One region of the Rhizobium sp. CC-YZS058 genome, then DNA from elsewhere that is predicted to be linked to it. Evidence: riboswitches for the same ligand, from Rfam matches in the RefSeq annotation. Region 1 holds a riboswitch; the other holds the start of a gene.

What was found. Region 1 has a riboswitch for cobalamin ahead of U8330_RS00665 (CbtB domain-containing protein). Riboswitches for the same ligand answer to the same signal wherever they lie in the genome.
Region 2: another riboswitch for cobalamin. It lies ahead of U8330_RS15395 (ABC transporter ATP-binding protein); the one in region 1 lies ahead of U8330_RS00665 (CbtB domain-containing protein).

The regions. Positions count from the first base shown of each region.
Region 1 covers NZ_JAYESJ010000001.1:128,952-135,603, forward strand. The annotation lists gene U8330_RS00650 (hypothetical protein) at 1-942, shown strand, start outside; one part of gene U8330_RS00655 (IS3 family transposase) at 1,173-2,053, opposite strand; one part of gene U8330_RS00655 (IS3 family transposase) at 2,053-2,311, opposite strand; gene U8330_RS00660 (hypothetical protein) at 2,845-3,198, shown strand; cobalamin riboswitch at 3,539-3,809, shown strand; gene U8330_RS00665 (CbtB domain-containing protein) at 3,856-4,032, shown strand; gene U8330_RS00670 (CbtA family protein) at 4,126-4,869, shown strand; gene U8330_RS00675 ((2Fe-2S)-binding protein) at 4,878-5,645, opposite strand; gene U8330_RS00680 (DMT family transporter) at 5,771-6,652, opposite strand, start outside.
Region 2 covers NZ_JAYESJ010000001.1:3,207,160-3,213,811, forward strand. The annotation lists gene U8330_RS15375 (SIS domain-containing protein) at 1-275, opposite strand, end outside; gene U8330_RS15380 (GntR family transcriptional regulator) at 506-1,237, shown strand; gene U8330_RS15385 (zinc-dependent alcohol dehydrogenase family protein) at 1,309-2,349, opposite strand; gene zigA (zinc metallochaperone GTPase ZigA) at 2,572-3,774, shown strand; cobalamin riboswitch at 3,837-4,048, shown strand; gene U8330_RS15395 (ABC transporter ATP-binding protein) at 4,248-5,060, shown strand; gene U8330_RS15400 (ABC transporter substrate-binding protein) at 5,057-6,013, shown strand; gene U8330_RS15405 (FecCD family ABC transporter permease) at 6,010-6,652, shown strand, end outside.

The DNA.
Region 1 (6,652 bases):
AACCAAGCTAACTACGTCGTGACGCAGGACGCGAATGGTAGTGTGACAGTCCGCGGCATAGGCGAACGCGCCGAAGATGGCACCGACACCCTTTCTTCGATCGAAAAGCTCGCGTTTTCTGATGGCACAATCGACCTGAACACGTTCGTCAACGTGGCACCCGTGATTACCTCGAATGGTGGCGGTGCCACTGCACTCATCAGACTAGTGGAGGGTGGAACTTCCGTGACGAAGGTTCAAGCTAGAGCAGAGCAAGGTAAGCTTAGCTTTTCCCTTTCCAGCAGTGACGATGCGGCATTGTTTACAATCGATTCTGTAACTGGAGTGCTCGCATTTAAAAGGACAACTGATTTCGAGACGCCACGCGACGGCGGACGAGATAACATTTACAACGTGACGGTCATCGCTAGCAATGGGGCGAAGAGTGATCAGCAGGACCTGAGTGTGCTTGTGAAAGACAAATCGGGTCTGACGCTTAGCGGTTCATCAAAGAATGATGTCCTCAGGGGCACTTCTGAAAGTGACGTGCTGTCCGGTGGTAAGGGGAACGATAAACTTTTGGGAGGGGCGGGGAATGACAGACTGATTGGTGGTCTTAATTCTGATGTTCTAACCGGCGGCAGCGGAAAGGACACGTTTGTCTTCAATGCGAAGCTGGGTTCAACGAACATTGATAAGATAACGGATTTCACTGTCCGTAGCGACTCTATCCAGCTTGACGACGACATATTCAAAAAAGTCGGCAAAATTGGCGACCTCGCTTCCTCAGCATTCTGGACAGGCGCAAAAGCGCATGATGCGAACGACCGCATCGTCTATGACAAAAAGTCTGGTACGCTATGGTACGATCAAGACGGCAACGGAGCAGCGAGCGCCGTTCAGATTGCGCAGATGAGTAAGAATCTGACGTTGTCGGCGCTAGATTTCGAGATAGTCGCCTGAAGATTCCAACTCAGTGAAGTGCGAGCCCTTCAATCAGCGACTGATGACGCAAGGGAGTTGCGTCATTCGAGTTGGCGACAGCCTAAGCAACTAATCTTCACAATGCCTTCGGGACCATCAGCGAGCTATAGTTCGTTGGAGCCTTAGCCGTAACAGAATGCGTTCCGAAAGAGGTGGTTCGGTTTGTCTGAACAGTTTCGGGCGTTTTGCTAAGTGGATTTCCGCCTCGATTATGCCGCCACCATCATCGGTGCCAGCGCGTTAAAGTAGGCCTGATCCGGCGTCTGCCGGCCAAGGGATGAATGTGGGCGTCTGGTGTTGTAGAAGTTCAGATATCGGCCGATGCCAGCGCGTGCCTCGGACACAGTCTTGTAGGCATGGAGGTAGACTTCCTCGTATTTGATCGAACGCCAGAGCCGCTCGACGAAGACATTGTCTCGCCAGGCACCCTTGCCATCCATCGAGACGGCGATCTGCGACCTCTTCAGCACGGCGGTGAAGTCGATGGAGGTGAACTGCGATCCCTGGTCGGTATTGAAGATTTCCGGCTTGCCATGACGGGCAAGTGCCTCCTCCACCGCCTCGATGCAGAAGGCTGCTTCCATCGTGATCGACAAGCGCCATGACAAGACCTTCCGGCTGAACCAGTCCACGACGGCGCACAGATAGACAAATCCCCGCGCCATGGGGATGTAGGTCAGGTCCATTGCCCAGACCTGATTGGGCCGGGTGACTGCCAGCTTTCGTAGGAGGTAGGGATAAATCTTGTGCCCTGGCGCCGGTTTCGAGGTGTTCGGGCGGCGGTAGATCGCCTCGATGCCCATCTTCTTCATCAGCGTGGCGACGTGTAGTCGCCCGGTCTCCAGACCTTCTCCTCTCAAGAGCCCCTGCAACATCCGACTTCCGGCAAAGGGGTAGTCGAGATGCAGTTCGTCAATCCGGCGCATAAGGGCCAGATCGCCGTCAGACACCGGACGTGGAGAATAGTAGACGCTGCCACGGCTGAAGCCGAGAAGCTTCGCCTGGCGCACGACGGATAGCTTGTGCTCGCGGTCGATCATTTCTTTCCGCCCAGCAATCCCGCCTTGCCGAGCGCACCGGATAAAAAATCGTTCTCCAGTGTCAGTTCGCCGATTTTCGCGTGCAGCGTTTTGACATCGATGGTCGGACCCGACGGCTCCGCCTTCGTTTCATCGCCGAACACACCCGTCGCCCCCTCAAGGAGCTGGTCTTTCCATTGCTTGATCTGGTTGGCGTGCACATCGAACTGCTGGGACAACTCCACCAGCGTCTGCTCACCTCGGATGGCGGCAAGTGCCACCTTCGCCTTGAAAGCCGGGCTATGGTTCCGGCGCAGTCGTCTCGTCATGGTCTCTCCTGTTCCCGGCATCTAAGCCGAAGTCAGGCAGAAACTCCACTCATCCCCGATGTGCAGATTTCCCGAGCCAGCTCTATCATCGTATCTCACAATGCACGCAAGCTCTGGAAGCGGTCCATCAGCTCGTGGACGAGGCTACCCTTGAGACACGTCGCAAGACTGTCGCGGTGGTTACTCCCATATCTTTCGAGCTGGCATCTGCCCTTATCCTTCTCGCAAAACTACGCTCGCTTGGTCAGGCTGATGTGAACGAAAACGCTGTATGGCAGGCAGCGCAGATGAGAATGGCCAGTGCGCGCCACGCGCTTTTCGTTGCACAAGACGATGGCGATTTGCCCTACTCCTTCCGCGGCTCGGCTTTGTCGATATAGGACCGAAATACAAGAACGGGACGACGCGGCCTCATCCAGCAGGGTTGACCACAATAGATTCAGTCGTGGCCGCCACTAGCTTTTGCGCGGTATGGGACATACACCCACAGTCGTGGATGCGAACTGCAGCTCCTCGTGTCAAGGATTCTCGATATGCTGGACGAACTCAAGCAGGCTGTGAACGCGTTTGCGATCGAGATCCAGCTGGTGGAAGAAACGTCCGCACTTGGCATGGTTCAGGGCTATCATGTGATCCGGCCCGCCAAATCGATCGAAGAGCTCCAAGCGTTGAAGGTGACGCATGCTGAGGCGTTCCGCGCTCTTGCTGGGGAAGTTCACTCCCTCACCACGACGAGCGAGCTAGACGCCTTCCGTCGTCGTTTTGCAGCTTCAAGTGTTGCCCTCCGCCAGGTGCTCCCGCTGCCAACCCTAGCTGCTCAAAGATACGTAGATGCCGCTTTGGTAGGAGCAGCGTCGCATTTGTCCAGGATGAACAGCGTTACATAGCTCAACCGCGAAACGCAGCGGCCCCACATCTTGACTACCGATGGCGCTTGGAAGAGCCTGTCAGACACGACCCGGAGACCATCATGACCAATGACGCAAGCTACAGAACCGCTGATCGCGCTGGCTACATCCTCGGCGCGATTGTCAGCATCTTGGTGTATGGGATCGTCCTATTCCCCATGCTCAAAGCATTACTGGCGTAGGCCGCCAGCACCGCGCGTGGCCCTATCAGATCATTGTGGGGAGATTGGGTGCACGTCAGAGCACGAACAAGTCTAGCGTCCGCGTTGCATCCTGCATCAGTAGGCCTTGTGGATTGACAACACGTCCTGGGCGAGCCTACGTCTAGGCATCGATCGGTACCGAGAGAGGCAGACGCCTTCGAGGTGTAAATGGGAACGTGACGGGCGGACCAATATTCGGCGCCCATATCACGGCCGACCCCGCGACTGTAGAGTGGCGAGGAATTATCGAGCCGGCACCCCGGCTAAAGTCACTGCGTTGGAACGGCGAAGGCCTCAGATACGCGGGAAGACGAGAGTATTCCGAAGGCGAATGCATATCGCCCGACGCCATGAGCCAGGAAACCTGCCGAGCGATAGGAGCGTCGTGCTCCGACCGGGGTTCATCCCCGTACGCGCCATCACGGAGGTTGTTATGGCTCATTCTCGTTCCAACGCTGCGGCTTTGCCGCTGAGCGACCGTCTTATCGCCGGCGTATTCTCCCTATTTCTCGGCGCTGCCCTCATCTTCGCGGCAGGATTGGCCAATTCATCGACGCTGCACGACACAGCGCATGATGTTCGCCATTCCTTCGGGTTTCCCTGCCACTAACGACAGCGTCCCTCTTCAGCGATAACCCAGCCCGCCACCTCAGCAGTGGCGGACGCGCTTTGGCTTGCGCTGCAGAGGGCAGAGGATCAAAATATGATTGTAAGAACTCTACTGGTCGCACTCGTGGCCGGGCTTATAGCAGGCGTCTTTATGACTGGCCTGCAACAACTGCGGCTCGTCCCGCTCATCCTGGAAGCTGAGACTTACGAAGGCGCTTCCGGTCCTCATGAAGACCATGCAGCTGTCTTCCAACACCCTGTCGAAGCCCTTGCGCAGTATCTGCTCGTGACGCCGGCTCACGCCCACAGTGACAATGCTGAGGAAGAAGCCGGCGGAACGCTGTTTGGCCTTGATCGGTTCTCTGGCACCCTTCTTGCCAACCTTGTGGCTGGGGCTGGGTTTGGCTTGCTGATGGCGGGCGTTAGCGTCGTTATTGGTCACCCTTTGACAGCTGCCAACGGCTTGATCTGGGGATCGCTTGGCTGGTTGGCAGTCCATCTTCTGCCGTCCCTAGGACTACCACCCGAACTGCCGGGCTTCCCTGCAGCGGATCTGACGGCCCGCCAAATTTGGTGGATCGCAACTGTGTTCATCTCAGCCGTAGGTTTAGGCATGTTGGCGCTTCGGCGAGAGTCAGGCCTGCAGGTTGGTGGTCTACTGCTTATCGTTCTACCACACCTTTGGGGCGCGCCCCAGCCAAGTGATATTGCTAGCCCAGTGCCGGCTGTTCTTGGGGCGGAGTTCGCAGTAGCAGCCCTCGGAACGACTCTGGCTTTCTGGCTGGTGCTCGGCCTTGTCAGTGGTTGGATTAACGTCCGCTACGGCAAAGCAGCCTAGGGCAACGACTACGCTGGCGGCAGCGCATCGACGAAAGCCGCCAGTCTTTTCCTCTGAACGGCAGTCGGAAACAACCCGCAGTTATCGCATACGGTGCCGCCGGGAGCCTGGTAAGCGAGACAACATCCTGCCCTCCGAAGAAAATAGCGGTCTTGCTCGCTGCCTGACCTGCTCATACAGATGAAGTCCGTGTCAAGCGAGTGAAACAGGGCCCGCTCGTCCCTTACGATGGCCAACCCCGCCTTCCGACCTTCATACCCACGCCCCACGGCATCACCCATCTGCTGAAACGCCAAAGCGACGCTGTCCGCAACAAGCCGCCACTGCATGGTCGGTTCTAGGCCGGTTGTCTCCGCTATGGAGAATACGAACGGTTGCATCCATCCGTTCAGTATCAGAGCAGCGTTGCTGGGTTCGACGATTGGGATGAGCATGGCTAAATGAAGTTTGATATGCGGCCCGTCAGCGCTGTTGCAGTTACGCCATTCGATCGATGCTACGTAGGTGTCCAAAGGCGGTTCGCATTTGTTCGCCAAAGCCAGGATTGCAAGAACCTTTGCGAGTTGAAAACTAAGGATAGCCACAGCATGAGCACCTCTGGCTTTAGGAGTGAGACTCTCCTCGAAGCGGTCAGGGTGACCAAGCAAGGATGCCACGATCCGCTCGTCGGCTGCGGCGTCTTCGAACGGAAGGTACGGCTCACTTTCGGAGCCAAGCTCGACTTGAACGAAGGGTACATGCGTCGCGAGCAGGGAAACGATTTCGGAGTTTCTCATGGGCATGCAATCCAATTCGCACGAGAAACGGGTATGTGCCGAGACGCTCGCTCTCTGACAAGTGTGGACAACCGTTCCAGACGACGGCATCTAGTAGATGACCACATCGAATGATGATGTGGCGGTCAGGCTCTAGGGTCCGCCCCGAGCAACTGATAGTCACGACGTGCTCGTGCCAGGTACGATACGACCGCAGCTAGCACGATACTGCCGCCGATGATCGTGTTCGTCTCAACGCTTTCTGAGAAGAAGAGCCACACCCACAACGGACCAAGGGGAACATCGAGCAGGGAGATCAAGCCAGCTTCACCAGAGCGGATCATGCGTCCACCAACCATCGACATCACGTTTGCCACCCCGGTGGTTAGCGCGCCCAATAGTGCGCAGGCGAGAAGCTGAGATGCATTTGGTGGCGCTGCCGACGATGTGAGCGGAAACGCTATCATTGCGCTAACGCCGGCGGCTGCCACCGTCACGAGCGTCATATCCAGTTCCGGGTATCGCTTGGCTTGCACGAGGGACGCTGCGAAACCAGCAGTCATCACGAAGGCAGCCAATATTCCGATAGAATCCTGAGTGGTCATAACGCCCATCATCATGACGGCCACCCCGACTGAAGCCACCAAACCGCAGATGACAAAGCGATAGGTAGCGCGTTCGTTGAAAGCGAAGAATGCTATAATCGCCGCGATGAACGGTAGCGCAGCGTATACCGTCATGACGTTTGCGACAGTGGTCAGCTGTAGCGACACGACGTAGCTGATACCGGACACAACGCCAATCGCGACTGCAAGGAAGCCTGGAGGCGAAAATGTAGCTTTGATGGCGGCGGGCTTGTCTCTCTCCACGACCAACCAAAAAAGCCCGAGCGTGATGAACGCGAACAAAGAACGCCACGCGACGATTGACCATGTATCAAGAGCTGCTAACCGCACGAACAAGCCCGCTGTACTCCAAAGCACAGTTGCGATGAGCACGACGATGAAGCCGTTAAGGCGGGTTTGGGC
Region 2 (6,652 bases), 3.1 Mb from region 1:
AGCGACGGCATGACGACGATGGACTTCGCGGTCAGATTGGCCGAGCCGGTGATGACGAGTTCGGCGGTCAGATCGATGAAGGACGGGAAGCGCGACCGGCGCTGGAGGAGCTGGTGGGCCGGCTGCATGAGAATGGCCGCGCCGCCGGTGCCGAGAAAGAAGACATTGTCCGCGCCGGCAGCCAGGCATTCGCCGATCACCGCATCGAAACGGGCCGCAAAGCCGCTCGCGCCCGACTGGATGCGCAGGAACCGATCTTCGTCGAAATTCAGCATGAAGCTCTCCCTTGTCATGAGCTGCCGCGACATCTCCGCCCCGGCAATGTTGTAAGACAACTGACATCACTGCCGTTCCGTGTCAAGCCAGGGAAGCGGTGATTGCCATCGAGGCGAGCGGCTGATCTCCATGGTGAAGGCGGACGCAGCGCACGGGGATGGGGCCTGCTTGACCTTTGCAGATTTGTCAGACAAGACAGCAGAACTCTCACACCCGGCCGAGGTCAGTTTTGGACGAGCCCCTTCGCGACACGCGCACCCTGGTCATCCAGCTTCGCGACCGCATCGCCGATCTGATCCGCGATGAAGGCCTTGGCCCGGGCGACAAGCTGCCGACCGAAGCGCAGCTGACCGCCCGTTTCAAGATCTCCCGTCCGGCGCTGCGCGAGGCTCTGAAACTGCTGGAACAGGACGGGGTGATCACTGTCGAGCACGGACGCGGACGCTTCATCTCCGCCATGTCGGCCGTGCATGTGGATCGGCCGATCACCGTCTTCGAAAGCGTCACAGACATGGCGCGCCAATATGGCTACCAGCCGAAAAACAAGGTTCTTTCGATTGCCGAGGAAGCGCCGGACGAGATCATCGCCCGCCAGCTTCACCTGCAGCCCGGCGAGCGGGTCATCCGGATCGAGCGGTTGCGGCTCGAGGGCGACACGCCGATCATGTACTGCCTCGATTATGTGCCGCGCAGCCTGATCCCGGCGCGACTCTACGATATCGACTGGAGCGGTTCGCTCCTGGCGCTGCTCGACGAGCACAAGCAGCGCCCGCGCATGTCGGCCGCCTCGGTCAAGGCCGTCATGCTGCCGGACGAGGTGGTGGCGCGCAACGACCTGCGCGACTTCGGCCCCGCGCTGCTGATCACAGAGACCTGCTTTAGTGCTGCCGGCCTGCCGGTGATCTACGCGATCGACTACCACCGCGGCAGCTACTTCACCTTCAGCCTGGTGCGCAAATAGCAGCGGTCGGACCCTGCCCTGCAGACACTGCCATCCGTCAGGTTGTCTGACAACATGGCTTTTGTATCGGTCTAGAACCGGTCGATGACGGTGATGCCAAGGTCGCGGGAGGCGTCCATGCCTGTCAGGAGCGGCACGGCTTCTTCCAGGCCGACATGGCGGCCGATCAGCTTCTGCGGCGCGATCTTGCCAGCCTCGATCATGGCCAGCATCGCCTCGTAGCGCCAGGCCTGCATGCCATGGCTGCCGTAGATTTCGAGCTCGTGCCCGATCACCTGCGCCATTGGAATTTGCGGCGTCGCGTGGGCGCCGAGCATGAGGCCCACCTGCACATGCCGGCCGCGCCGGCGCAGGTTGCTGATCGAATGGAAGCAGGTGGTGGGATGGCCGAGCGCATCGATGGAGACATGGGCGCCACCGCTGGTGATATCGCGGATGGCCGCCACCACGTCCGGCACGTGCGCCGCGTTGACCGTGGCCACCGCCCCGCAGCGCCTGGCGAAATCCAGCTTGTCGTCGACGATGTCGACGGCCACCACCTGCGCACCGAGCGCGGCGGCGATCATGACGGCAGAAAGGCCCACGCCGCCGCAGCCATGCACCGCCACCCAGTCGCCCGGCCTGGTGCGAGCCTGGTCCACCACCGCGCGGAACGAGGTGGCGAAGCGGCAGCCAAGGCTTGCCGCCGTGGCATCGTCGATCGTGTCCGGCAGCGCGACGAGATTGGTCTCGGCAAAATCGATCGCCACATAGTCGGCGAAAGAGCCCCAATGGGTAAAGCCCGGCTGGAACTGGCTGGGGCAGACCTGCTGGTTGCCGGAGCGGCACTCGCTGCACCGGCCGCAGCCGGAGACGAAGGGAACGGTGACTCGGTCGCCCGCCTTGAAGCGCGTGACCCGCCGCCCGGTGGCGACGATGCGGCCGGCAAATTCATGGCCCGGCACATGCGGCAGGCGGATATCCGGATCATGCCCCATCCAGCCATGCCAATCGCTGCGGCAAAGACCGGTCGCGCCGACGGCGATGACCACGCCCTCCTCGCTCGGCGTCGGATCGTCCACGGTGACGATTTCCGGAGATACCCCGAACTGCTCGTACAGCATGGCTTTCATGGCGCGCGCCTCCTCTCCTGATCGGTCACCACGGCGCGGTTCGCAGCCGCGGTCCTGTCTTCTGACAGATTTGCCGGCTCCTATTGAGGGCTGCGGGCGACCTCGGTTCGGCGGTCCTGCGACAGTGTGGACCAGAGAAGGGACTCGCGGCCTGTTGACAAACCCACCCCGTTCCATGCAAACGTAACGGTATAACATTTCACTTAATGCAGGAGCTGCTCCGTGAAGACGCTTCCCGTCACCGTGTTGTCCGGCTTTCTTGGCGCTGGCAAGACGACACTGCTCAATCACGTGCTCGCCAACCGCGAGGGTCTGCGCGTGGCGCTGATCGTCAACGACATGAGCGAGGTCAATATCGATGCCGCCCTGGTGCGCGATGGCGGCGCCAATCTTTCGCGGACCGAGGAACAGCTGGTCGAGATGACCAATGGCTGCATCTGCTGCACGCTGCGCGACGATCTTCTGCGCGAGGTGCGCCTGCTCGCCGAACAGGGCCGCTTCGATTATCTGCTGATCGAATCGACCGGCATCGCAGAGCCGCTGCCCGTGGCCACCACCTTCGACTTCCGCGACGAAGACGGGCGCAGCCTGTCCGATGTCGCGCGGCTGGATACGATGGTGACCGTGGTCGATGCCGCCAACCTGCTGCGCGACTATGCCTCGACGGACTTCCTGGCCGACCGGGGCGAGACAGCCGGCGATGGGGACGGACGGACCCTGGTGGATCTGCTGGTCGAACAGATCGAATTCGCCGATGTTGTGGTGCTGAACAAGGTCAGCAGTGCCAGCGCGCAAGAGCGTGCCGCCGCCCGCACGATCATTGCCGGGCTCAACCCGGATGCCCGGCTGATCGAGGCCGATTTCGGCCAGGTGCCGCTCGCTGAAATCCTCGGCACCGGCCGCTTCGACTTTGCCAAAGCGGAAACGCACCCGCTCTGGTTCAAGGAGCTGCACGGCTTCAAGGATCACGTGCCGGAAACCGAGGAATACGGGATCCGCTCTTTCGTCTACCGCGCCCGTCGCCCCTTCGATCCCCAACGTTTCCAAGCCTTCATCGATCGCAGCTGGCCGGGCGTGGTGCGCGCCAAGGGCTTTTTCTGGCTGGCCACCCGGCCGCAGCATGTGGGCGAGCTGAGCCAGGCCGGCGCCTTTGTCCGCACGGCCAAGCGCGGGCTCTGGTGGAGCGCGGTGCCCAAAACGCGCTGGCCGGACGATCCGGGCTTCCGCGCCATGATGGCCCCCTTTCTCGATCCGGTCTGGGGCGACCGCCGCCAGGAGATCGTCTTCATCGGCGCAGAGCCGATGGACGAGGCCTGGATCCGCCGCGCGCTGGATGACTGCCTGATCGAGGCCGACCGCTTCACCCCCGAACGCTGGCGCGCCCTGCCCGACCCCTTCCGCAGCTGGGACCAGCAGGCAGCCTGACCATGACCTCGCACCAGCAACCGGCAGTCGTGGCCGCGCGTCTTGACAGAGCTGCCATCGCGGCCCTAACTGCACGAGACGGTTCCCGAGGCCAAGCCGGAGGGATTAATAGGGAACACGGTGAGGACAACCCGAATGGGGCCGAAGCCGTGGCTGCCCCCGCAACTGTATGCGGTGAGGTTCTGCCGAACATGCCACTGGTCGCGAGACCGGGAAGGCCGGCATCGCCTTCGACCCGCAAGCCAGGAGACCTGCCGTCATCTGACGTAACAACCGAACGGGGTGTTTCGGGAAGCGTTGAGCCGTGGCTGCGCGCGATTGCGTGCCGGCCTGTCTCATCCTTCGCATCCCAAACGGACGAAGGATGACATGTGCCCTTATCTCTCCCGCTCCACCCCTCCGCGGCGTCTGCCCCGCCGACCGGCCATGCTTGCCCTGACGATGGCGAACCGGCCAGTTTTGGGGAGGCGTTCATGACCCCAGCATCCCGGCCGGCAATCCTGTCCGCCGAGGGCCTCGGCTATCGCGCCCCCTTTGGCCGCAGCCTGTTGCGCGACGTCACGCTGTCGATCGAACCGGGCGAGCGGCTGGCCATTGTCGGCCCGAACGGCGCCGGCAAGACGACGCTGCTGCACATGCTTTGCGGCATGCTGCGTCCGAGTAGCGGCGCCATCAGCCTGCTCGGCCAGCCGCTGGCCGCCCTGAAACCCGCGGAGCGCGCGCGGCGGATCGCCGTTGTCGGGCAGGCCGACCAGCCGGATCGGCGCATCGCGCTCGGCGATTATGTCGCGCTCGGCCGCATTCCCCATGGCGGCGCCATGCCGCGACGCGAGGAGCTGACCCTGATCGACGACGCGCTGGCGCGCTGCGGCCTTGCCGCACTGGCGCGGCGCGAGATGGGCTCGCTCTCCGGCGGCGAGCGCCAGCGGGCCCAGATCGCCCGTGCCATCGTGCAGCAGCCGCAACTCTTGTTTCTCGACGAGCCGACCAACCATCTCGATCCACAGGCGCGCGGCCTGCTGCTCGGCCTCGTCGCCGATCTCGGCCTGACGGTGATTGCCGTACTGCATGATCTCCATCTCGTCCCCGGCTTCGCCACCAAGGTGGCAATCATCAAGGACGGCACCCTGGTGACGAGCGGCCCGCCCCAGCAGGCTCTATCGCGCCACGCGGTGCGCGATGTGTTCGGCATTGATCTCCTGCGCCTGCCCCATCCGCATGAAGACCGCGAACTGACCATTTTCGACATCCCCTTCCCGCATGATCTCGGAGCCCGTCCCTCATGAAGCGCGTCTCTTTCGCTCTGCTCGCCACGCTCGCCAGCCTTGCCGCCGGCCCGGCGCTTGCCTATCCCGTCACCGTCGACAATTGCGGCACGCCGCTGACCTTCGACCACGCGCCGCAGCGCATGGTGGTGCAGGACATCAACATGTCGAAAATGGCCTTCGCGCTCGGGCTTCAGCCGCAGATGGTCGGCGTCGCCGGCATCTCCGGCTGGTACAAGCTGGATGACGCCTTCAAGGCGCAGCTGGGCGCGATCCCGGAGATCGCCCCGAAATATGCGACCATGGAAAACCTGCTTTCCGTCGATCCCGATCTTCTCTTCGCCGGCTGGTATTATGGCCTGAAGCCGGGCGGCGAGGTGACGCCGGATACGCTGAAGCCCTATGGCATCAAGACGCTGCTTCTCAGCGAGAGCTGCATCCATGTCGACAAGAACCGTCCGCCGGCCTCCATGGACCTGCTGTTCGGCGATATCGAGCGGCTGGGGACGATCTTCGACAAAGCGGCCGAGGCCAAGGCGCTGGTGGACGGTTGGAAGGCCGAGCTGGCGTCGATCGAGGCCAAGGTCGGCGCCAATCGCGACACGCGCGTCTTCCTCTATGATTCCGGCGAGGACAAGCCGTTTACCGCCGGCAAGTTCGCCATTCCTTCCGCGATGATCGCCGCAGCCGGCGGCCGCAACATCATGGACGACATGGAGACGAGCTGGGGCACGACCGACTGGGAAACCGTGGCGGCGCGCAACCCGCAATTCCTGGTGCTGCTGGATTACCAGACCGACAGCGGCTACCGGAAGCTGCTCGACTTCCTGAAGGCCCATCCAGCGATGAAGGAAACCGACGCGGTGAAGAACGAGCGCTTCGTGGCACTGCGCTACGAGCAGCTGACGCCGGGGCCGGACAATGTCGCCGCGATCGGCGCCATGGCCCGTGCCATGCATCCGGAAGCCTTCTGACCGTGCAGGCTCGCTTTTTCCTCGGCATCGGCGCGGCCGTTCTCGCGGTCGCGCTGCTTGCCTGTGCCTGCGTCGCCTATGGCTCCACGGTCATTCCGCTCCCCGACATCCTTGGCGCGATCGGCAAGCTGCTCGGGCTTGGCGATGGCGCGCCGATGACCCCGATCGACCGGATCGTCACCGACCTGCGCCTGCCGCGCGCCATACTGGCGATTGCGGTGGGGGCTGGGCTCGGCGTCATTGGCCTTCTGCTGCAGACCGTCACGCGCAACGATCTCGCCGATCCCTTTCTCTTCGGCCTGTCGGCGGGTGCTGCGGCGGGCGCGGTGGCGGTCATCACCCGCATCGGCGACAGGCTCGGCGTGCTGACCCTGCCGATCGCCGCCTTTTGCGGCGGCATGTGCGCCACCGCCGTGGTGCTGCTCCTTCTTCGCCGGGCGGCGGGCTATGGGCCGGAGCGGCTGGTTCTTGCCGGGCTCGCCGTCTCGTTCCTCTTCACCGCGCTTACCAATTACCTCGTCTTTTCCGGCGATCAGCGCGCCGCCCATTCGGTCCTGTTCTGGACCATGGGCGGGTTGGGCCTCGCCACTTGGCAGAACATCGGCATCGGCCTGTTCGGGGCTGCGCTGGCGCTTGTCT